4 regions of the Roseateles sp. P4_D2 genome follow, and region 4 is predicted to be linked to each of the others. Evidence: predicted binding sites of a transcription regulator. Region 4 holds the regulator's gene; each other region holds the start of a gene.
What was found. The regulator LexA, encoded in region 4, represses DNA repair genes until DNA is damaged. The targets are predictions, from matches to a motif close to ACTGTATNNNNATACAGT.
Positions count from the first base shown of each region.

Region 1: the regulator LexA is predicted to act here: its motif matches at 2,719-2,736, upstream of imuA (translesion DNA synthesis-associated protein ImuA).
Region 2: the regulator LexA is predicted to act here: its motif matches at 2,527-2,544, upstream of AC1DW0_RS02055 (DNA polymerase Y family protein).
Region 3: the regulator LexA is predicted to act here: its motif matches at 2,835-2,852, upstream of recA (recombinase RecA).

Region 1 is NZ_JBFUIM010000016.1:43,869-49,677, reverse strand. It holds gene AC1DW0_RS25290 (error-prone DNA polymerase) at 1-603, opposite strand, end outside; gene AC1DW0_RS25285 (Y-family DNA polymerase) at 613-1,845, opposite strand; gene imuA (translesion DNA synthesis-associated protein ImuA) at 1,865-2,701, opposite strand; gene AC1DW0_RS25275 (hypothetical protein) at 2,865-3,155, shown strand; gene AC1DW0_RS25270 (DUF72 domain-containing protein) at 3,158-4,138, shown strand; gene AC1DW0_RS25265 (thermonuclease family protein) at 4,198-4,539, opposite strand; gene AC1DW0_RS25260 (hypothetical protein) at 4,695-5,809, opposite strand, start outside.
Region 2 is NZ_JBFUIM010000001.1:438,050-443,858, forward strand. It holds gene AC1DW0_RS02050 (ATP-dependent DNA helicase) at 1-1,229, opposite strand, end outside; gene AC1DW0_RS02055 (DNA polymerase Y family protein) at 1,226-2,431, opposite strand; gene AC1DW0_RS02060 (patatin-like phospholipase family protein) at 2,593-3,975, shown strand; gene AC1DW0_RS02065 (PEP-CTERM sorting domain-containing protein) at 4,252-4,884, shown strand; gene AC1DW0_RS02070 (aldo/keto reductase) at 4,950-5,809, opposite strand, start outside.
Region 3 is NZ_JBFUIM010000002.1:487,567-493,375, reverse strand. It holds gene rodA (rod shape-determining protein RodA) at 1-526, shown strand, start outside; gene AC1DW0_RS05685 (sensor histidine kinase) at 504-1,943, opposite strand; gene AC1DW0_RS05680 (response regulator) at 2,043-2,714, opposite strand; gene recA (recombinase RecA) at 2,891-3,928, shown strand; gene AC1DW0_RS05670 (regulatory protein RecX) at 3,945-4,475, shown strand; gene AC1DW0_RS05665 (DUF2889 domain-containing protein) at 4,653-5,306, shown strand; gene sucC (ADP-forming succinate--CoA ligase subunit beta) at 5,332-5,809, shown strand, end outside.
Region 4 is NZ_JBFUIM010000005.1:117,722-123,530, reverse strand. It holds gene ompA (outer membrane protein OmpA) at 1-68, shown strand, start outside; gene ubiG (bifunctional 2-polyprenyl-6-hydroxyphenol methylase/3-demethylubiquinol 3-O-methyltransferase UbiG) at 143-847, shown strand; gene AC1DW0_RS10655 (HAD-IA family hydrolase) at 880-1,518, shown strand; RNA gene ssrA (transfer-messenger RNA) at 1,533-1,905, shown strand; gene lexA (transcriptional repressor LexA) at 1,966-2,637, opposite strand; gene AC1DW0_RS10640 (asparaginase) at 2,706-3,641, shown strand; gene AC1DW0_RS10635 (esterase-like activity of phytase family protein) at 3,645-5,090, opposite strand; gene AC1DW0_RS10630 (organic hydroperoxide resistance protein) at 5,173-5,607, opposite strand; gene AC1DW0_RS10625 (MarR family winged helix-turn-helix transcriptional regulator) at 5,639-5,809, opposite strand, start outside.

The DNA of each region.
Region 1 (5,809 bases), on a different contig from region 4:
GTCCTGCAGCGCTTTGCGCGAGCGCACATGCATGTGGACATCACCCACGGCAACGATGGGCACCGCCGTCAACTCGCTGCACTGCCGCAGCCTGTACAGCTGGACTTCATCGTCAATGCGACGAAGTTGCTCCCATCCCAACCAGCAATTGCCGGTCCAGTGCATCAACAGCCAGCGAGCGATGTTCTCCATCTGCGCCTGCGTGCATTTGCGATCCGGAACGGCAATGACGACGCAGTCGGCCAGCGTGCTGCTGTCGATCTCGGCCAGGTCCAGGTGATACGTGCCCTTCTCCGACCGACGGCGCAGGTGGGTGATGAATTCGCAGAGGTTGCCGTAGCCGTTCCGATTGGCGGCCAGCACAACGAAGCTGAAAGGCGTGTCGGAGCGCACCTCGAACTGACTGCCGACAAGCAGCTTGATGCCGGCTTCCTTCGCCGCGGTGTGGGCGCGGACGATGCCGGCCATGCTGCACTCGTCTGCGATGGCAACGGCCTCGTAGTCCAGCTCTTTGGCGCGCCGGACTAATTCTTCACCTGTGCTGGCTCCGCGCAGGAACGTGAAGTTCGAGATGCAGCGCAGTTCGGCGTATTTCGGAATCACCGCTGCACCTCAACCAAAAGCCCCATGCAGGTACCAGCCGATACCGTCGTCGAGCTGGGCTTTGAAGATCCAGAGCAGGCCGGCATGTTCGGATTCAGCCAACCAGTAGTCGCGCACGATGTTGCGGCCTTGGCCGGCCGCCTCGTCACGGTCCCACCATCCGCCTTCGACGCACTGCGGGCCGGCCAATAGCTGGAGTTCGCCCTGATAGCAGGGTCGCTCATTGCGCACAGTCAGCTTGAGTGGCTCTCGCAGCACCAAGGTGGGTTGTGGCAACGGGGTGGTCGGTGCGTTCTGTCGGGGTACCTCTTCATTCGCCGGCACCCAACGCGCCATCGATTCTTGCCGGTGATCCTCACGGATGACACACCGCTTCACTGCCTGCGGGCATAGCCGTGCCGCCACACGTTCCAGCACGATGTCCAGCGCTTCGCCGTCTTCCGCTGGGTCATGCAGCAACGATGCATTGACGCCCGCCTGGTCATGCACTTCGTCAGCGGTCAATTCCAGCTCGCCAGCAGGCGCGAGCAACGTCGTCTTGGCGAGGTGCTCTCCCAGCAGCTTGCACAGGTGTTGGACCGCGCGGCTCGGTTTGGCCGTCCCCACCGTCAACTCGCCGCCATCGCCGGCGTCGCGCGATCGCATGGCGTCATGCCGCCACTTCAATGTGAAGCGTGTCGTGCCGCTATGGCGGGCGCACAGCCAGCCGCACATTTGGATGATGAGCCGTTCAGCGCCATTCAGCAGCGCTGGCGCATGCTCGACCCGAAAGTCCAATTCGAGCCGTGCCTTGAAACTTTCCGGCAGAACCTCCCATGTGTAGGTCTCGTCGGCGTGACCTTGCCCATAGACCATGTCCAACGCGTGCAGCAGCTCCTTGCCGAACCGCCGGGTCAGGCCGCCTCGTGGCAAGCGGCGCACGTCGCCGAGCGTACGGCAGCCAGTCTGTGCGAGCGTGACTTCATGCGCGCGCACGGCACTGAGGCAACCCATCGGCCGTCGGTCCAACAGATCCTGCAGCGGCTTCTTGAAGCCGTTCTCTATACCGGACCGCGCCAGCACCAGCGCGCCCAGGCCGGTGACAGCCCAGGATACTTGGGCAACTCCGATTTGCTTGGCTTCGGCGACCACACGGTTCCTGAGGGCGCGCCGACCTCCGAAGAGTCGCACGCTGGCCTCCACCTCCATCAGGACGGCGTCTTCGAAGACGGTGACGCGAGGGCTGAACTGCAGTGCCCACACGGCGACGGCCCGGAGTGCGTCAATGCTCGGAGGCTTCGGGTGTTTCGGATCGCGCGTGCACGGCGGCAGCAGGAGTGCTGACCACAACATGGCTCGGCCTGTGGCGAAGGCGGCTGTAATGGCGCAGCCGCGGGGTCATGATGGCGCTGACACCACCGGGAAACGACTCCAGATGGAGTTGATCTTCGAGCGGGGGGCCTTTGCGCTTGAGGACCGTGACCGCAACTTGCCAGTCGGTCTCGTAGCGGGCCAACAGTCTCAATGGGGCGGCGGAAGCGTCACGTGCGGCAGATTCAGGGCGGCACAGAAAGACCGGCCCTGTGCACTGGCTCGCCAGCACCTGCAGCCGCCGGACGTTCTCAGCACGAACCAGGGGCAACCATGCCACTACAGCTCCGCACTTCTTTGACCTCACCAGTTGTTCGGTGGACCAGAGACGGTCCTTGGGCGTGTCGACGTCTAACCAAATCAGGTGTCGTTCGTTGATTCCATCGTGGCGCAAACCGGGAATGTGCGGATCCATCGCAGGCCCCACCAGTGCCGCGGTGCGGCCGGCGGTCGTCAACGAGCCCAACACCGGTAGTAGCAGCCGCAGTTCAACTACCGAAAATTGACTGACCAAGATCTCGGTCAGGGCGCCGCAGGGCCAGCCGCCGCCAGGCAGCACTGCATCCAGGGCCTCGAAGCCTGTCGAGATGGTCTGCGCGATTGCTCCGCCCAGCTCGTTGCCTCGCCAGAGAGCTGCTTCGACCTGTGCGGGCAGCGGCTCTTGAACGCCGCAAACGGCGTTCTGCAGGGGCGAGGACGGGCTGGACGACGGCGAAGCCGTATCCGACCCGGACGAAACGGGATGCATTGGGGGTAGGCGCATGTACTGTATGGCCATACAGTATAGGCAAGCCGGTTTGCTGTCCAGCAGGGAAGTGGCGCCGGCGCGCGGTAAGAGTTGGCGGCGAGGCCCAAGGCACCGCCATACTCAGGACCGCGTCCCCGACACCAACTTAATTGGGACTCGTCGCATGAATCCGATCGTCAACCGTGCTCTTGATCTAAGGCGAAAGCACCCCGACTGGAGCGGCCTGCAGATCTTGGATGTGGCCATGGATGGCCATGTCGAGACGCACCCCGATTTCGAAGTGCCGCCCAATGGCGGTGGCTATGCCGACTGGCTGAGCCCGCCGTCTCCATTCGCGCATATCCTCAAGAGCGCTTTCGGCCTCCAGCTCACTGTTGAGGAGTTCGAGCCCCGCTGCGCACACTGGCACGAGGTGATTGATGGCTTCGCGGCGCGATACCGCCTCTGTCAGTAGCCATGGACGACCTATTTGGAGAAGCGGAGGCAGCGCCGGCCATAGACGGAGCTGCTGTAAGGCCGACGGGCCCGCGCCAAAACATCATGGTTGGCATGGCTTCGTGGACGGACCCATCGCTCATCAAATCCAAGGCCTTCTATCCCAAGGGCCACTCGACGTCGGAAAAGATGCTGCGCTACTACTCAAGCCAGTTTCCGATGGTCGAGGTGGACAGCAGCTTCTTCGCGATGCCCAGCGCCAGCAATGCTGCGCTCTGGGCTGACCGCACGCCTAGCGACTTCAAGTTCAATATCAAAGCGTTCCGTCTTTTGACAGGGCACCAGACGCCACCCAACGTCTTCCCGCGCGACATCCAGGACGTGCTACCGCCTCTCACGGGTCGCAAGAAGAACTGGTACTACGCCGACGTGCCCCGGGAGGTCGTTGACGAGATCTGGCTGCGCTACAAAGCCGCCATCGAGCCTTTGAAGGCGGCCGGGAAGCTGCGCGCCGTGCACTTCCAGTTCGCACCTTGGGTGACCGGCGCGCCTGAGTGGCGGGCTCATGTCGAGGAATGTGTGGCTCGCATGGGCGACTACCGCCTGGCCGTCGAGTTCCGCAACAAGTCGTGGTTCGGTGATGGCCGTGCCGAGCAGACGCTGGCATGGGAACAAGCATTGGGAGTCACGCATGTCATCGTCGATGAGCCGCAAGGGGTGGGCAACTACGGCCATGGGGTGTGGGCGGTAACGACGCCCGATCTGGCCCTCGTGCGCCTGCACGGCAACAACGAAGACACGTGGAAGATCAATGCGGGCGCGGCGTCCGAGCGCTTCAACTATGAGTACAGCGACGCAGAGTTGGAGGAGATCGCGCGCCGTACTGCTGCAATCGCCGAGCAAGCTTTCGACGTCCAGGTGGTGGTGAACGTCAACTACGAGGATCAGGGAATCCGCGCTGGTCGGCGACTGGCGCAACACCTTCAACAAACAAGAATCTGACAACGTGTAGTTCAAATGGCGGCCCGTCGTGTAGCTCGCCGGGCACTCTTAGTCGTTTGCTACCTTCGTCGGTAGTCCCACGGCGCCGTTGGCGTGGCATCCCTCCACAAGCCCCGTCGAGCCCGGCGTGAGTCCACTTCCGCCGCCGCGTAGAGCCTTCGGTCCTCCGCCGATTGCTCGCTCGCGTAGCGACGGTAGTGCCAAGCCATTCCCCGCTTCACCTGCTCCAAGCAGACGTCTACATTCCCGACCGAGACTTTGCCAACGATCCTGCCGTACCGGTCGTGCTTGGTCCACTCCACGACAACCTGTCGTCTGAAAACCGCGGTAGCCAATGTGTCCTTCGATTGCGTCCCGAAAGGCTGACGCTTTTCCGGGGCATCGATGCCTGCGAGGCGCACTTTGTGCTGCACCCTGCCTTCGTCCAAAACAGTGATGGTGTCTCCGTCCGCTATGGCGACGACCTCTCCGCGAAGAGTTGAAGCATGCACATGGACGGAGGCGACGGAGATGCAAGCGAGCAACGCGACAGTGGCCGCCCATCTCGCAAGAGCTATCAACGCCGCACCTCAGACTTGTAGAAGTAGTCTTCCACCATCAGTCGAGCACGGTCCGACGATGTCGCGTCAGGAATGGAGTTGCGCAGAAACACATAGTGCCGGCATTGCGGATCGTGACGCCTGCTCCAATCGAATACCCCTTGAACCTTCGCTCTAAACTCCTGAAACGTCAGTGGAGCCGCCATCAGCTCGGAGAGCCCTGGCAACGACCTTGCATCGACATCCCTGACGGGCGGCCATGCCGCCGACACTGTGACCGAGTCCGGACGCAGATCCACATTGAACAAGAACTGGATAGTTCCTTGCTCGTCTGCCCAGCATGGGGGCCAATCTCGCCCCCCGCGCGCGTCGAGTCTGTTCTTTAGGTATGCGACTTGGCCGCGGAGGTCGGTGTTCTCCTTTTGGACGGAGTCGATCCCACGCCCTCCACGCCCAGCACCACCAAAGTCCTTCGCGACGCGAACGAGGTCTTTGATGATCTGCTCTTCGGTGCCAGGCTTGACGTCAACGCCAAGAAGCTCCTTGGCCTGTTGCACAAGAGTGGCTTGCGCCTTGAGCGCTTGTGGCACCTTGGTTGCGATTTCACGGTCAAGCCTTTCCTTGGCCTGAGTCGTCATAGGTCCGGAAGCGCCAGTCGCCGATGGCGCGGGCATCACTCGGCTCGCACTCGATGCCGCCCCGGCTGGCGCCGATGGTCGCGCATCCGTCGCGCCAAATTGACCTCCCTGTTCGGCCTTGGACGCAGCCGCAGACGCCGGCGGGGTAGGCCCGGCTGCAGCTTGACCGGCTTCTCGCGCTTCCTGAATTGCCTGACGGGCCCTTTGTTGCAAGACCAAAGCGCGCGCCACCTCTGACTTCATGCCTTCCTCTTTGGACCCGCCGCCTGCTGCGTTCGCCGCTTCTTGAAGCGCGGTGAGTGCGCGCAGCTGCTCGTCGAGGTTCTTCACCTCCTGCTTCAGCCGATCTCTCTCTGCCCTCGCGTCCTCACCGAGCAACATCGTCTTGATGACTTCGTCCGGGGCCTTCGCACCGCCGGCTCGCAGCGCGGCGTTGAACTCTCCCTTGGCTCTTTCGAAGGCTTCAGTCGCCCGGCCCATGCCCTGCAGCTGCT
Region 2 (5,809 bases), on a different contig from region 4:
AGCGGCGGGCGCAGGCTGGCCGGCGCTTCGGCAATGACCTCGCGCACGCGCGCCAGGCTGAGGCTGACGCTGTACATGTCGCGGGCGCGGTCGATGAGGTTGTGGGCCTCGTCCACCAGCAGGGCGAGCTTCCAGCCCTGAGCCTGGGAGAGGCCGTAGAGCTGGCCATAGGGGTCGAAGGCGTGATGCACGTCGCCGACGACGACGTCGGCCCAGCGCAGCAGCTCCTGGCCGAGGTAGTAGGGGCAGATGTCGTGCTGCAGCGCGATGCGGCGCTGGGCGGCGGGGTCCAGCCAGGCCGTCTGCACGGCCTCGGCGCGGGCGGCGGGCAGCTTGTCGTAGAAGCCGTTGGCCAGCGGGCAGGCGTCGCCATGGCAGGCCTTGGTGGGGTGTTCGCAGGCCTGCTCCTTGGCCACCAGCGTCAGCACGCGCAGCGATTTCGTCGGCGTGTGTTCTCGCAGCGCATGCAGGGCCTCCAGCGCGGTGATGCGGCCGGTGCCCTTGCAGGTCATGTAGCCGATCTTGTCGAGCTGCTGCAGCGGCATGGCGCGCAGCAGCGGGTACAGCGTGCCCAGGGTCTTGCCGATGCCGGTGGGCGCCTGGGCCAGCAGGCAGCGGCCGTTGGCGGCGACGCGGTAGACGGCCTCGGCGAGCAGGCGCTGACCGGGGCGCAGTTCGCCCTTGGGGAAGGGCAGGGCGTTCAGGCCCGCGTCGCGCGCCGTGCGGTGCTCCGCCTCCTGTCGTGCCCAGGCCTCGAACTGCCGGCAGCGCAACTCGAACGCGGCTTGCAGCTCGCTGGCCGTCACCTTCTCGCGCAGCACGGTCTCGTTCTGCGTGTCGGCATCGACGTAGACGAGGGCCAGCTCCAACTCGGTCAGGCCGCGGTCGGCGGCAATCAGCGCGCCATAGGTCTGCAGCTGGGCCCAGTGCAGGGCGCGGCGGTTGTCGGGAATGGCCTCGACGGGGCCGCGGATGGTCTTGATCTCCTCCAGCCGGTTCACGTCGGCCTCGTAGCCGTCGGCCCGGCCGCGTACGCGCAGGTTGCCGTGGACGGCCTCCAGCGGCAGTTCGGTCTCGTAGCCCGGCGAACGGCGCGCCAGCACGGCCATCTGGCCGGCCTGGCCCTCCAGCGCCGTGGCCGAGGGCGTGAAGCGGCGGTCCAGGCTGCCGCGCTTGGCAGTGAACTCGCACAGGCTGCGTACCGAGACGCTGTAGCTCCAGTCGCTCAAAACAAGCTCAGGTTGTCGAGCGTGGGCAGAGGCTCTGCTCGCGCTGGCGCCGGGGGCGGCACCTCGCTTGCATGCACGAGGTTGCCGATGCGCACGCCCATCAGCCGCAGGCGCTTGTCGAACGTGACGCGCTTGAGGCACAAGCCCACCGCATAGCGGATGTCGGCGGCGCTGGTGATGGCGGCCTTCAGCGTCTGATCGCGCGTGACGGTGACGAAGCCCTCGAAGCGCAGCTTGATGCCCACCGTCTTGCCAGCGTAGTGCTTGCGGGCGAGATCGCGCGACAGGCTTTCGCACAGCTCGTCCATGATGCCGCCGAGCAGGGCGCGGTCGTGCACGGCGTGCAGGTCGCGCTCGAAGGTGGTCTCGCGGCTGATGGACACGGGCTCACTGTGCGTGACGACGGGCCGCGAATCGCGGCCATGCGAGGCGGCGTGCAGCCACTGACCGTAGCTTTCGCCGAACTGCTCGACCAGCCAGGCCGGGTCGGCGGCGGCGATGTCGCCGACAGTTTCCAGGCCGAGCTTGACGAGCTTCTCGCCCGCCTTGGGGCCGATGCCATTGATCTTGCGCACGCCCAGGGGCCACACGCGTGTGGGGATGTCGTCCAGCGTCAGCACGCTGATGCCGTCGGGCTTGTCCAGCTCACTGGCGATCTTGGACAGCAGCTTGTTGGGTGTGACGCCGATGGAGCAGGTCAGGCCGGTGGCGCGGCCCACCGAGTTTTTGATCTCGCGGGCCACCGCCTTCACGCCGCCCAGCGGGTCGTGGCCGACGGCGTCGCGCACGCCAGGAACGTCGCTCAGGTCGATGTAGATCTCGTCGATGCCACGGTCCTCGATGACCGGTGCGACTTCGGCGACGGCGGCCTTGAAGAGGCGCGAGTACTTGCGGTAGCTGTCGAAGTCGGCCGGCAGCAGGATGGCGTCGGGCGCGCGCAGGGCGGCTTTCATCAGGCCCATGGCCGAGAACACGCCGAGGTCCCGCGCGGCGTAGGTGGACGTCGTGACGACGCCGCGGCCGGTGTAGTCGCGCAGTTTGGAGTAGCGCCAGCTGCCGTCTTCCAGCTGCTGCGGCGCATCCGCCCGCCGGCCACCGATGACGATCGCCTGGCCCTTGAGCTGCGGATAGCGCAGCAGCTCGACGGACGCATAGAAGGCGTCCATGTCGAGGTGGGCGATCCAGCGGTCGGGCTGCGGCATGTCAGCGGTGCACGGCCGCCCGAAACCGCTGACGCGCCCCCTCGGGGGGCAGTGAGCGGATGCGAGCGTGGGGGCGGTTCATTTGCTCGATTGTCACTGGGAATAAAGACAGGGGCTGGCAGCATCGGCAGAATGCGCCGACCTTGACGGAAAGACGCTCCATGCGCGCCCTGCTGCTGCTTTGCACCTGCCTGCTGCTGGCCGCCTGCGCCAGCGCCCCGATGAACCCGCCGCGCAACAAGCCGGTGGCCGCGCAGACCATGCAGCGCGCACCCATGCCGCTGGATGCCGATACCGTCGTCGCGCTGAGTTTCTCGGGTGGTGGCCTGCGTGCGGCGGCGTTTTCCTACGGCGTGCTGGAGGGCTTGCGCGAGCAGGCGTCGACGCCAGGGCGCACGCTGCTGGATGAGGTCAGCTTCATCACCAGCGTGTCGGGTGGCTCGCTGACGTCGGCCTACTTCGGCCTGCACGGCGCCGAGGGCCTGCGTGAGTTCCGCGACAAGGTGCTGCTGCGCGACGGCGAAGCCAACCTGCGCTTCAGCCTGCTCAACCCCAACAACCTGCGGCGTCTGTTTGCCGGTGGCCTGAACGATCGCAGCGACTTCAACGACTGGCTGGAGAACGATGTCTTCAAGGGCGCGACATTCGCCGACATGTTCAAGCGCTCGCGGCCCGTGGTGTGGATCAGCGCCAGCAATGTGCAGTACCGGCTGGCCTTTCCCTTCCATGAGCGTGCCTTCGATGCGCTGTGCAGTGACCTGGCGAGTTATCCGGTCTCCGAGGCGGTGGCGGCGTCGATGGCGGTGCCGCTGCTCTTCGCGCCTGTGGTGCTGGAGCGCTTTCCCGATGCCTGCCAGGTGCAAATGCCGCCGGGCCTGGCGGTGCGCCGGGACGAGCGCGACGACCAGTACCGGCTGCGGCTGGCGCTAGCGCGGTTGTTCCGCGACAACGCCGACCCCAAGGCGGGCCGCTATCTGAAGCTCGTCGACGGTGGACTGACCGACAACCTCGGCCTGGTGGCCATCCTGCAAAGCCGCGTGCTGCTGAACACGCCCTATGGCCCCATCCCCGAGCAGGACGCGGCGACGATGCGCCGCCTGCTTTTCATCGTCGTCGATGCTGGCCAGGGCCCGAGCGCGGACTGGGCCCGCGAGGTGGCCGGCCCCTCGGGCATGGAGATCGCATCCGGCGCCGTCGACACGGCCATCGAGAGCACCATGCGCATGAGCTATGCGAGCTTTGTGCCCATGGTGCGCAACTGGGAGCGCGACCTGGTGACCTATCGCTGCAGTCTCAGCGACGAACGCAAGGCCGCGCTGCGGGCGCTGAACCCGGAATGGCATTGCGAGGACATCAAGTTCAGCGTCACCCAGATCAGCTTTGCTGATTTGCCCGAGACCGAGGAGCAGGCGCTGAACGCGATTCCGACGCGGCTCAAGCTGCCGGCGGAGCAGATCGACAGGCTGATCAATGCTGGACGCCAGGCGACGGCCCAGGATGCCGGCGTGAAACGATTCTCGAAAGCCGTTCAGCGCGGCGATTGATCGTTAACCGGATATCTGATCGGCATTGGGTGGCATTTCCCTGACGGGTCATTTCAGCGCAATGGCCTAACCCTAGGGTTTGCCGCATGTCGAGGGAATTTCCACCTTCAACCGTGGGGGGCATTTCAAGGTTGCCTGCGGTGCTCGTCCTACTGGACCGTCCTACAAGCGGCGAGGTGTTGGCATGGTTGATGCGCTAGGGATTGTGCGTCGCCCCAAAGCGTGTCGTTGCGTCAACAGGGCCTGCAAAACATCGCCCACACTGGAGACAAACAGATGATCAAGAAGATGCTTGCCACGGCGGCTTTCGCCGGCCTGGCCCCGCTCTCGGCGCATGCCGCCTTGACGATGTTGACGGCGGCGGATGGTTGGCCGCCTGCGGGCAGCAGCGGCCTGGAGACCGTGCAGTTCGCCGCTGTGGCGGCCAGCGGTGTGAAGGTCGCCGTCGGCGCCCATGCGTACAAGAACAGCGCCTTTCTGGCCAATGACGGCGTGCGTAACTTCCAGGCGCAAGGTGGCGTCTACCTGCCAGACGGCAAGAACTACGCGAACTGGAGCTTCGACTTTGCCTACGACATTCGGGGCTGCCAGGGCTGCAAGATCTGGCTGGGCATCGACACCGACAGCAGCGCCGCCGTCAGCTACACCGACATCGACCTGCTGACCGCGGGCCTGCCGACGTTCCTGGGCGAATCGTGGAATCTGGAGATGTCCTTCCTGACGACACCGGGCTTCAACTTCAACCCGTATGCGGCCAGCTCGACGGACTTCCGCCTGTTCGTCACCGATGCGGCCGGCGCCACCCTCGCGACCACCGACATCACCGTCAATGTGCCGGAGCCGGCCTCGATGGCCCTGGTGGGCATCGCACTGGCAGGCTTGGCGGCAGGTCGCCGTCGCAGTGTCTGATCTCTCGCAGGGAAAACGAAGCAGCGGCCCTCGGGCCGCTTTTTTTCATGTGACGTGAAAGCGGCTCACCACAGGCCGTGCACCTGCGGTGCAATGCGGCGCTGGTAGAGGTCGGCCAGCGACTGCATCAGCGGCGCAGGCAGGGCATCGAGGTCGGCGGCGCTGACGTTCTCATCCACCTGCGCGGGCGTGCGGCCGCCGGGGATGGCGGTCGTGATGGCTTCGTTCATCAGGATCCATCGCAACGCGAGGCGGGCCATGCTGATGCCAGGCGGCAGCAGCGCACGCAGCTCTTCGACGGCGGCCAGGCCCTGTTCATAGTCGACGCCCGAGAAGGTCTCGCCCTTGTCGAAGGCCTCGCCCTGGCGGTTGAAGCCACGGTGGTCGTCGGCACCGAAGCGGCTGTCGCGCGTGAACTTGCCGCTCAGCATGCCGCTGGACAGTGGCAGCCGCGCCAGCACGCCAACCTGCGCCGCCTGGGCCGCAGGCAGGAAGGCTTCGGCCGGCCGCTGGCGGAACAGGTTGTAGATGATCTGCATCGACTGCACGCCAGGGAACTTGAGCGCCGCGAGGGCCTCGTCGATGCGCTCGACGCTGACGCCGTAGTGCCGCAGCTTGCCCTCGCGCACCAGGTCGTCGAGCGCGCCGAAGACCTCGGGCATGGCGTAGACGGCGCTGGGCGGGCAGTGCAGCTGCAGCAGGTCCAGGCTGTCGGTCCCGAGGTTCTGCAGGCTGCGCTCGATGAACGGGCGCAGATCGCGGTAGCCGTCGGCGACGTGCGGGTTCAGGCGCCGGCCGGCCTTGGTGGCGATGTAGAAGGCTTCACCGGGGCGCTCGCGCTTGAGGCGGGCCAGCAGGCACTCGCTGTGGCCATCGCCGTAGACGTCGGCGGTGTCGAAGAAGTTCACGCCGCGGTCCAGCGCCC
Region 3 (5,809 bases), on a different contig from region 4:
CCAGCCCGACCTGAAATGGCCGGTGCTCAAGGAGTACCAGAAACACCGCATCTGCACGCTGCTGGACCCGTCAAAGGACCCGCTGGGCAAGGGCTTTCACATCATCCAGGGCGAGATCGCCATCGGCTCCGGCGGCATGACCGGCAAAGGCTTCATGCAGGGCACCCAGACTCACCTGGAATTCATTCCCGAACGCACCACCGACTTCATCTTTGCGGCCTTCGGCGAGGAGTTCGGCCTGATGGGGGCGCTGGCCCTGCTGGCCGGATTCACGGCGCTGATCCTGCGCGGGCTGATGATCGCCTCCGACGCGCCGACCCTGTTCACCCGCCTGATGGCCGGCGCGGTGACGCTGTCCTTCTTCACCTATGTCTTCGTCAACATGGGCATGGTCAGCGGCATCCTGCCGGTCGTGGGCGTGCCCCTGCCTTTCGTCAGCTATGGCGGTACGGCGATGGTGACGCTGGGGCTCAGCCTGGGCCTGCTGCTGTCGATCGCCCGCGTCAAGAAGCTGGTGAAGACGTAGCCGGAAACCTGATCGTGAACCGCGCCCCCGGCCCCTGGCCGTCGGGCGTCTCGCCCCCCACGGCGCGCCGCACGCGCGCGTCATCCAGGGTCAGCTCGGCCTCGTGGTGCTGCACGATCTCCTGCACGATGGCCAGCCCCAGGCCCGAGCCTTCCACACCGCTGCCGAGCGAGCGATAGAAGGGCTGGAACACCTTGTCGCGCTCGGCGGGCGCGATGCCCGGCCCGGTGTCCTCGACCTGCAGCACGACAACTTGGCCAAAGGGGTCCTCCACCACGCGCACCGTCACCAGGCCGCCGGCCGGCGTGTAGAGCAGCGCGTTGTCGACGAGGTTGCGGATCAGCTCCCCGATCAACACTGGCTGGCCATGCACACGCAGCCGGCTTTCATCCGGCACCACGCCGTCGTAGCCCAGGTCAATGCGGCGCTCCAGCGCGCGCGGCACGAAATCGCGCACCGTGTCGATGGCGATCTCGGCCAGGCTGACGGGTTCACGCCGCATGGCCTGTTCGGCGTCTTCTGCGCGAGCCATGGACAGCAGCTGGTTGACCATGTGGGCCGCTCGCTCGCTGGCGCGGGCAATCTGGGCCAGCGAACGTTTCAATTCATCGGGGTTGGAGCGGCCAGCATCGATCTCGCGCTGCATGAACTCGGCCTGGGTACGCAGGCCAGCCAGCGGCGTCTTGAGCTGATGGGCAGCGTCGGCCAGGAAGTGCTTCTGCCGGCTCATCGATGAGTCCAGCCGCGCGAGCAGGTCGTTGATGGCCTGCACCAGCGGCGCGACCTCATCGGGCACGCGCTGCTCGTCAATGGGCGACAGGTCTGAACTCTCGCGCGAACGGATGCGCCGCTGCAATTCATTCAGCGGCGAGATGCCACGCGCCAGCGCCAGCCAGACCAGCAGCACCGCCAGCGGCAGGATGACGAACTGCGGCAGGATGACGCCCTTGATGATCTCGTTGGTCAGCCGGGCGCGCTTGCCCAGCGTCTCGGCGACCTGCACCAGCATGGTCTTGGCCGACCCGGCCTGCCCCTCGGGCGCCACCCAGAGATAGGCCACGCGCACGGCGTCGGTGCCGACCTCGTCGTCGCGGAAATGCAGCTCCCAGGGCACGACGGGGGCATCCTCGGTCGGCACCGCCAACGTCGCATCGCCACTGAGCAGTTCGCCACGCAGGCCCAGCACCTGGTAGAAGACCGTGTCCGACGCGTCCGCCCGTAACAACGCCGCGGCCTCGGGCGCCAGCGCATAACGGTCCTTGCCCTTGACAGGCGCCGCCTCGGCCGCCACCTGCAGCCCGAGGCTGCGCGCCATCTCGCCCAGCTCGCGGTCATAGGGCCGGCTGGCAATGCCCTGCGCCACCAGCCAGGTCAGCGCGACGCTGATCGGCCAGATCAGCAGCAGCGGCGCGAGCATCCAGTCGAGGATCTCGCCGAACAGCGAACCCTGCGCAGCAGGGGCGCCCGCCCGAACCAGCGTGCCCTGTTCGGGGCTGGCGCCGTCCTTGTTGGGCATTTAGGAGTTGATCTTCTCTAGGCAGTAGCCGAGGCCGCGCACCGTCGCGATGCGAATCGGCCCCTGCTCGATCTTCTTGCGCAGCCGGTGGATGTAGACCTCGATGGCGTTGTTCGAAACCTCCTCGCCCCACTCGCACAGGCGCTCGACGAGCTGGTCCTTGCTGACCAGCCGCCCGGCGCGCTGCAACAGCACCTCCAGCAGCGACAGCTCGCGGGCTGACAGCTCCAGCATCTGCTCGTTGATGTAGGCCACGCGGCCCGTCGCATCGAAGGTCAGCGGCCCGTGCTTGATGAGGCTGCTGGCGGTGCCCAGGCCACGGCGGGTCAGCGCGCGCACGCGCGCCTCAAGCTCCTGCAATGAGAAGGGCTTGGCCATGTAGTCATCAGCGCCCAGGTCCAGCCCCTTGACGCGCTGCTCGACGCTGTCCGCCGCCGTCAGGATCAGCACCGGCATCGTCGAGCCCCGTGCGCGCAGCTTGCGCAGCACCTCCAGCCCATGCAGGCGCGGCAGACCAAGGTCGAGGATGACGAGGTCGAACTCATGCGTCGCCAACGCCGAATCGGCCTCGGTGCCAGAACTGACCCTGTCGACAGCGTAGCCAGAGGCCCGCAAGGCCCGCAGCAAGCCATCGGCCAGCACTTGGTCGTCTTCGGCAATCAGGATGCGCATAGGTTTTGTCTCCGCCGCCGATGTTAGGCGGTGGCACGCTGGCTCATGCCATGAGCCACCCCACACCTAGGATGCTCCTCAATCCTGATCCGCTAGCTGCCGTGGATCGGGGGACAAACCACTGTACAAACCCACAGCTTGCCCCATAATTCAGCCCATTCCCCACGGAGATTCGCATGGACGCCCCCGTCAAAGCCCTGAACACCGAAAAAGCCAAGGCCCTGCAGGCCGCCCTCGCCCAGATCGAAAAGCAGTTCGGCAAGGGCTCCATCATGCGGCTCGGTGAAGGCGAGGTCATCGAAGACATCCAGGTCGTCTCCACCGGCTCCCTGGGCCTGGACATCGCACTGGGCGTCGGCGGCCTGCCACGCGGCCGCGTCGTCGAGATCTACGGCCCCGAGTCCTCCGGCAAGACGACGCTGACCCTGCAGGTCATCGCCGAGATGCAAAAGCTCGCCGGCACTTGCGCCTTCATCGACGCCGAGCACGCGCTGGATATCCAGTACGCCCAGAAGCTCGGCGTCAACCTGCAGGAACTGCTGATCAGCCAGCCCGACACCGGCGAACAGGCCCTCGAGATCGTCGATGCGCTGGTGCGCTCCGGCTCGGTGGACCTGATCGTCATCGACTCGGTCGCAGCGCTGACGCCCAAGGCCGAACTCGAAGGCGAGATGGGCGACAGCCTCCCCGGCCTGCAGGCCCGCCTGATGAGCCAGGCCCTGCGCAAGCTGACCGCCACGATCAAGAAGACCAATTGCATGGTCATCTTCATCAACCAGATCCGCATGAAGATCGGCGTCATGTTCGGCTCGCCCGAGACGACCACCGGCGGCAATGCGCTGAAGTTCTACGCCTCCGTGCGCCTGGACATCCGCCGCATCGGCTCGATCAAGAAGGGCGAGGAAGTCATCGGCTCCGAGACCAAGGTCAAGGTCGTCAAGAACAAGGTCAGCCCCCCGTTCAAGACTGCCGAGTTCGACATCCTCTATGGCGAGGGCATCAGCCGCGAGGGCGAGATCGTCGACATGGGCGTGGTCGCCAAGGTCGTCGAGAAGTCCGGCTCCTGGTACGCCTACCAGGGCGAGAAGATCGGCCAGGGCAAGGACAACGCTCGCGAGTTCCTGCGCGAGAACGTCGACGTGGCCCGCGAGATCGAGAACAAGATCCGTGAATCCCTGGGGGTCGCTCCGCTGACCACGGCGGCCGAGGAGTAAGCCGCCAGCCCTCCCCATGGCGACCCGGGCGCCGCTGTCGTTGAAAGCCCGCGCCATCGGCCTGCTGGCCCAGCGCGAGCACAGCCGTGCCGAGTTGCGGCGCAAGCTGTTGCGGATCGAGCAGCAACGGCGGCAGCGTGCGAGCCTGGCCGCGGCGCAGGCCGCCGGCGAGCGCGAACCGTCGGCGGCTGTCGAAGAGGAAGATGGCGCTGAGGACGTTGCGGTCGCGGTCGATGCCTTGCTCGACGCCCTCGCGGCCGCCGGTTACCTGGACGAAACCCGTTTCGTCGAGTCCCGCCTGCATCTGCGCGCCAACCGCTTTGGCGCCCAGCGCATCCAGCAGGAGCTGGCCCAGCACGGGCTCAAGCTGGGTGCCGAACAGCAGGCAGCCCTGCGCGAAACGGAGATGGAACGCGCCCGTGAAGTCTGGCGCAGGCGCTTCGGCGACGATCCTTCGCGCGACGCCGCCGAACGAGCGCGTCAAAGCCGGTTCCTGCTGGCACGCGGTTTTGCCCCCGAAGTGGTGCGCCGCTTGCTGAGGGCCTAAGGGCCGCTTGACCGAGCGCGCAGGGGGAGTTTTCACCCTCCGTGCTACATTGCCGCCTGCCCCAAAAACGAGGGTTCACCCGGTTACAAGCCCCTTTGCCCCTCTGGCAGAGCGGTGCAAAGACCGGGCCGACCCCGTCCCGGCATCGGCCGGGGTGATTCGCCATTCCCCCGTTTCATGCCTGTCGCCCACCCGTCCGTCCCGCGCCGCCCGCTGCATCGCCGCGCCCTCGATGTGCAGGTGTTCGCGCGTGATGACGGCTTGTTCGACGTCGAAGCCAGCCTGACAGACACCAAGACGCATGACGTGCCACTGGCGGGCGTGCCGCGCAAGGCCGGCCAGCCTATCCACGAGATGCACCTGCATCTGACCGTGGACGCGACGCTCACCATCACCGCAGCCCGTTCCGAGACGCTGTGGATGCCGTATCCCGGCGCCTGCGACCACCATGGCAATGCCTATGCCCGCCTCATCGGCCTGAACCTGATGAAGGGCTTCCGGCAGGCCGTCGGTGAACGCCTCGGCGGCACGCGCGGCTGCACCCACGTCACCGAGCTGTGCCAGATCTTGCCGACGGCCGTCATCCAGGCCATGGCTGGCTCCGTCATCGATACACGTGAGAGCCCCCACGCGCCTTCGGCGCTGCCCCCCGAGGGGGCTGAGACGCCTAGGGGCGGCCCGTCGCCGTCTCGCGAAGGCGACGCCGCCGGCAATCCGCCCTTCCAGCTCGACCGTTGCCACGCACTGCGCCGCGACAGCGTGACCGTCGCCAAGTTCTATCCCCGCTGGCATCAACAAACCGCTGCCCAGCCGGCCACTTCCGAATCCTGACTTCCCCGACCCGAGAGACCCAGCCATGAAAATCCACGAATACCAGGGCAAAGAGATCCTGCGCCAGTTCGGCGTGCCGGTGCCGCGCGGCATCCCGGCCTTCACCGTGCAGGAAGCCGTCGAGGCCGCCCAGAAGCTGGGTGGCCCGGTCTGGGTGGTCAAGGCCCAGATCCACGCCGGCGGCCGCGGCAAGGGTGGCGGCGTCAAGGTCGCCAAGACACAGGACGATGTCAAGGCGCTGGCCGAGAAGATCCTCGGCATGCAGCTGATCACGCACCAGACCGGCCCTGAAGGCCAGAAGGTCCGTCGCCTGTATATCGAAGACGGCGCTGACATCAAGAAGGAGCTCTACGTCTCGCTGGTCACCGACCGCGGCACGCAGAAGGTCGCCTTCATCGCGTCGAGCGAAGGCGGCATGGACATCGAGGAAGTGGCCCACTCCACGCCCGAGAAGATCATCACCGAGATGATCGACCCGCTGACGGGCCTGAGCGAAGCGCAGT
Region 4 (5,809 bases):
AGACGACCGAAGGCCGCGCCAAGAACCGCCGCACCGAGATCGAAGTCGTCGGTACGCGCAACAAGTAAGCTCAGCGCCCTCGGGCGCTTTGCGCAAAGCCCCGCACGGTCCGCCGTCGGGGCTTTTCTACTTTCTGGATGTCATGACGATCAACGCCGATCCGCAAGAGCTCGCCAAATTCGGCGAACTGGCCCACCGCTGGTGGGACCCCGAGAGCGACTTCAAACCGCTGCACGAGATCAACCCGCTGCGCCTGGGATGGATTCAGCAGCTCTGCCCTTTGGCAGGCAAGCGTGTGCTGGACGTCGGTTGTGGCGGCGGCATTCTGAGCGATTCCATGGCACGTGCCGGCGCCCAGGTGCTGGGCATCGACCTGTCGACCAAGCCGCTGCGCGTCGCAGAACTGCACGCCATGGAGGCGGGGACCGAAGGCGTGGAATACCGCGAAATCGCTGTCGAAGTGTTGGCCACTGAACAACCGGCCAGCTTCGACGTGGTTACCTGCATGGAGATGTTGGAGCATGTGCCCGACCCGGCCTCGGTCGTGCGGGCGCTGGCGACGCTGGTCAAGCCCGGCGGCTGGGTCTTCCTATCGACGCTCAATCGCAACGCCAAGTCGTTCTTGCTCGCCATCGTTGGTGCGGAGTACGTACTGCAGATGCTGCCCAAGGGCACGCACGAATATGCGCGCTTCCTGAAGCCGTCGGAGCTGTCGCAGTTCTGTCGCGACGCCGGGCTTGAGCTGCAAGGCAGCCGCGGCCTGACCTACAACCCGCTCACGCAGCGCTACAGCCTCGGCAGCGACACCGACGTGAACTACCTGCTGGCTTGCCGCCGTCCCGCTTGAAGCTCCCTGCGCCTTGGTCGCATTTGCGGGCCGTGCTGTTCGACCTGGACGGCACGCTGATCGACAGTGCTGCTGACCTTGCGGCGGCGGCCAATGCGATGCGCGCCGATCGTGGTCTCACCCCGCTGCCGTTGCCGCAATATCGGCCGCATGGCGGCTCCGGCGCGCGCGGCATGCTGGGCCAAGCCTTCGGCGCGGCGCCTGGTCAGTCGGGCTATGAGGAACTCAAGCGTGAATTCCTGGATCGTTACGAAGCGCTGATGTATGACAGCACGCGCGCCTTTGTCGGCATCGAGGCGGAACTTCTCGGGCTCGCGGATGCGGGCCTGGCATGGGGCATCGTCACCAACAAGGCCGAGCGCTTCGCCTTGCCGTTGGCCAAGGCGCTGGGTCTGGCGGCCGGCGCCATCGTGGGCGGCGACACGACAGGGCACACCAAACCGCACCCCGCCCCGCTGCTGGAAGCCGCACGCCGCCTGGGCATGCCACCCCGGTCCTGTCTCTACGTCGGGGATGACGAACGCGACATCCTGGCCGGTCGCGCTGCCGGCATGGCAACGGCCGCTGCAGCGTGGGGCTATCTCGGCCATAGCGGTGAATTTCGTCATTGGGGCGCCGACCTGGAGCTGTCCGCGCCGGGTGAGCTCTTGAAAGCGCTCGGTCTGGCCTAAGATGCGAGGTCTCTGGGGCCGACTTGGTTTCGACGTGGGTGCGGATCCGGAGTAGGGCATGTCGAGCACCAGTCCGCTCGTAAAACCACTGGAAACAAAGTAACTGCAAACGACTCTACGTTCGCACTCGCCGCTTAATTGCGGATGAGCTTCTCAACGGCAGGCCGATGGGCCGGGCTGAGTTCCGCAAGGGGCAAGGCTGAGAAGTCACTCACATCGGCTGGCGTCGCACCGGGTCACTCGGTGGGGCGTGAGATCAAGTGACTGGCGGGAAAGCTAGCGTGCCACTGCGCGAGTTGACCGTGAGATTCAAATCAGCCGGCTAAACATGTAGATCTGCCCGGTGATGGCTTGCGGACGGGGGTTCAATTCCCCCCGGCTCCACCATCCAATTGAGAAGGCCCGTGTCGGTGACACGGGCCTTTTTTCATCTCGAGTGCGCCGGGGTCAATTGAACCCCTGTCCGCGAATCAGCCCAACAGCCAGGCCCTCGATGCTGAAGCTCTCGCTGTGCTCATCGACGCGGATGGGCTCGAAATCGGCGTTCTCGGGCAGCAACTGGATGCCATCAGGCCCACGCTTGAAGCGCTTGACCGTGACCTCGTCGCCGACCCGAGCCACGACGATCTGGCCATTGCGCGCCTCCTTGGCCGACTGCACGGCCAGCAGGTCGCCGTCGAGGATGCCGATGTCTTTCATGCTCATGCCCTTGACCTTGAGCAGGTAGTCGGGCTTCCTAGCGAACAGGCCGGGCTCGACCGTATAGGTCTGCTCGACATGCTCCTGCGCCAGGATGGGCGCGCCCGCAGCCACTCGACCGATCAGGGGCAGCGTCAACTGGGCGAAGTGGGGAATCGGAAGGTTGAATTGGCGGGCGCGGTTGACGGCGCTCAGCGCATCGGACTTGAGGCGAATGCCGCGCGAGGTGCCGCCGACGAGTTCCAGCATGCCCTTGCGAGCCAGGGCCTGCAGATGCTCCTCGGCCGCGTTGGCGGATTTGAAACCCAACTCGGCGGCAATCTCGGCGCGGGTGGGTGGCGAGCCGGTGCTTTCGATCGCGTTGCGGACCAGGTCGAAGATCTGCTGCTGTCGGGCGGTAAGCTTGGGTCGGTCTTGCACGGGGCGGCCTTTTCGTCAGGGCTGGAAATTTGTCCAGCACCTGTATTTTCATCCAGGAATCCAAGAAATTGCAAACCTTTGACCGTCTGATCGTCATTCTGGGCACCGGCGGCACGATTGCCGGCACTGCCAAAACCGCCAGCGACGGTGTGGGCTACACGGCGGCGCAATTGAGCGTTGAGGATTTGCTGGCGGCAGTGCCCGCGCTGTCGGGCCAGAAGCTCGAGGCGCAGCAGGTTGCCCAGCTCGACAGCAAGGACATGGATTTCGCGACCTGGCAGCGGCTCGCAGTCGCCGTACAGCAGCACCTCGACCGGCCTGAAGTCGCTGGCATCGTCATCACCCATGGCACGGACACGCTCGAGGAGACCGCCTACTTCCTGCAGCGCGTGCTGGCACCTGTCAAGCCCGTCGTTCTGACGGCCGCGATGCGGCCGGCGACGGCGCTGGCGCCCGACGGGCCGCAAAACCTTTTCGATGCGGTGCAGGTGGCAGCGACGCCCGATGCGGCGGGCGTCGTCGTCGCATTCGCAGGCCGTGTGCACGATGCGACCCAGGTGCGCAAGACACACAGCTATCGCGTTGACGCCTTCGAGTCGGTCGACGGGGCGCTGGTGGCGCGGGTGGAGGAGGGCGTCGTGCGCCAGCTTGGCCGCTGGCCCGTGGGCGATGGCCTGGGGCTGGCGCGCATCGCCCGGCCGGCCGCACGCTGGCCGAGGGTCGAGATCGTCATGAACCATGCCGGTGCGGATGGCGTTGTCGTGCGGGCGCTCTGCGCGGCAGGCATCGACGGGCTGGTCGCCGCTGGCACGGGCAACGGCACGCTCAGCACCACGCTGGCTGCCGCGCTGCACGAAGCCCGGGCCGGTGGCGTCAAGGTCTGGCGCAGCACGCGCTGCGACGCCGGCCCGGTCATGGACTTGCCCGGGCTGCTGCCCAGCGCCGGCGCGCTGAGCCCGGTCAAGGCCAGGATCGAACTGATCCTGCGCCTGCTGGGCGACTGAGCCTCAGCGGCTGCGGCGCCGGGCCACGAAACCGACCAGGCTCAGGCCGGCCAGCAGCAGGGCATATTGGCTGGGTTCCGGCACGGCCGCGATGGCTTGGTTGGTCAGATTGCCCTCGAAAGCGAAGACGTAGAACTGGTTGCCGTAGGCCGCCGGCGCGCTGCCGCCGTTCGGAATTGCCGTGGCCAGGAAGTCGTTGTCGTTGGCGAGATACAGCGTGTGCATCGTTTTGCCGTTGACGACGACGTCCTCGCCGAAGGCAATGCCTTCGAGCTTGGCCGGTATCAGCGCGTCGGAAATGCCGGCGGCATTGAGAGCGGCCTTGATGTCGAGGAATCGCGTGCCGACTATTGCCGTGCCGGGTTGGGTGCGCAGGTCAGCGATGCCACTGACCTCGGCGGCACCGGTCAGGTCGATCTTGACGAGCTGTTTCACCGCCGCCTTGGAGCCGTCGCCCATGCCCTTGCCGTCGCGCTCCAGCACGATGAGTTCGTGGTCGTTCAGTGCCAGCAACTCGCTGCTGTTGTAGGCCTTGCCGTTGATCTGGTTGTCGAAAGCGAACTGGCTGGTGGCTCCCGTGGCGACGTCGATCTTGACGATGCGGTTGTAGCGGCCGCCGTCGCCGCCGTCCTGGGCCAGCGGGCTCTGCACGAAGCCGAACAGCGTCTTTCCGTCGGGCGAGATGGCCAGGCCCTCCATGCCCTTGTTGGCGACGCGGCCTGCCGTGTTGCCAGAGATCTCGGCGGCGCCGGAAGAGCTGACGTTGCCAACGGCGAAGCTGCTCGGCAGGCTGAAGGTGCGGATGCGCTCGCCCGTCGCGCGGTCGAACTGGTAGACGTAGGGGCCGTACTCGTCGGAGATGAAGACGCTCTTGCCGTCGTTGGAGACGCGGATGCCTTCGGGGTCCAGGCGCGCGTTGGCCGGGTTGGTCGACAGGCCGGCGGCAAAGTTGTCGGAGCGGCCCGAGAAGTAGTTCTTGCTGCCGGCGAGGACTGTGCTGCTGTCCACGATGCCGCTCAGTGTCGCGGCCTTGGGGCCGTAGTTCAACGCTGTGGAACTGGACAGCAGCGTGGTGGCCTGCAGCGTCGGCGTCAGCGCGTAGGGCAGGGCGGAGCCGGCCGCGTTGGCGGTGAGGCTGAGCTGCACCGTCTGGAAGCGGGCGATGAAGGACGTCGTGTTGTCGAGCTGCGGCGCGCCCCAGTCATTGGCGTTCGGACCGCGGTCCGGCAGCGCCAGGAAGGTGTTGCCGCCGGCCCAGGCCAGGCCCGAGCCCATGCCGCCGAGCAGGTTGGCCGCGAGGCCGCTTTCGAGGGAGTAGTTCAGGCCGGAAAGGTCGCTCAGCGAGCCGCTGAGGTTGCCCATGCCGATCAGCACCGGTTCGGCCGCGCGGGATGGAGCGGCGAGGGCCAGCAGGGCGCTGGCGATGGCGGTGGTCAGGAAGAGGCGCATCGCGGGTCTCCGGGTGTGATTGGAAAACCCGCGATGCTGACCGGCGCGCGTGACGCCGGCGTGACGCCCATTTAGACGACGGTTAGACGACAGTCAGCGAGACGTCGACGTTGCCGCGCGTGGCGTTCGAGTAGGGGCAGACCTCGTGGGCGGTGGCGACCAGAGCCTCCAGGGCGGCGCGGTCCATGCCGGGCACGGAGATCTTCATGTCGACCTGGATGCCGAAGGCCCCGGGCTTGTTGGCGTGCGGGCCGATGGCGACGTCGCTGGTGATCGAGACCTCGGCAGGCAGGCTGATCTTCTGCTTGCCGGCGACGGCTTTCATGGCGCCAATGAAGCAGGCGGAATAGCCGGCCGCGAACAGCTGCTCGGGGTTGGTGCCCGGGCCGCCGGCGCCGCCGAGTTCCTTGGGCGTGGACAGCGTCACGTCGATGGCGCCGTCGGACGACTTGGCGGTGCCGGCGCGGCCACCGGTGGCAGTGGCGGTGGCGGTGTAGAGGGCTTTTTCGATGGCCATGGTGGCTCCTTTGGGGTGGTGGGGGAAGAAATCAGGCAGCCGTGTCGGCGGCCCGGTTGAGTTGCTGGCGCAATTGCGTGAGCCGCTGCGTCAGCGCGATGACCTCGTCCAGTTCGCAGGCGCTGGCGCAGGCGAGGTGGCCGGGGATGTCCAGTGCCTGCTCGCGCAGCTTGCGGCCCTGCGGCGTCAGGAAGATGTCGAC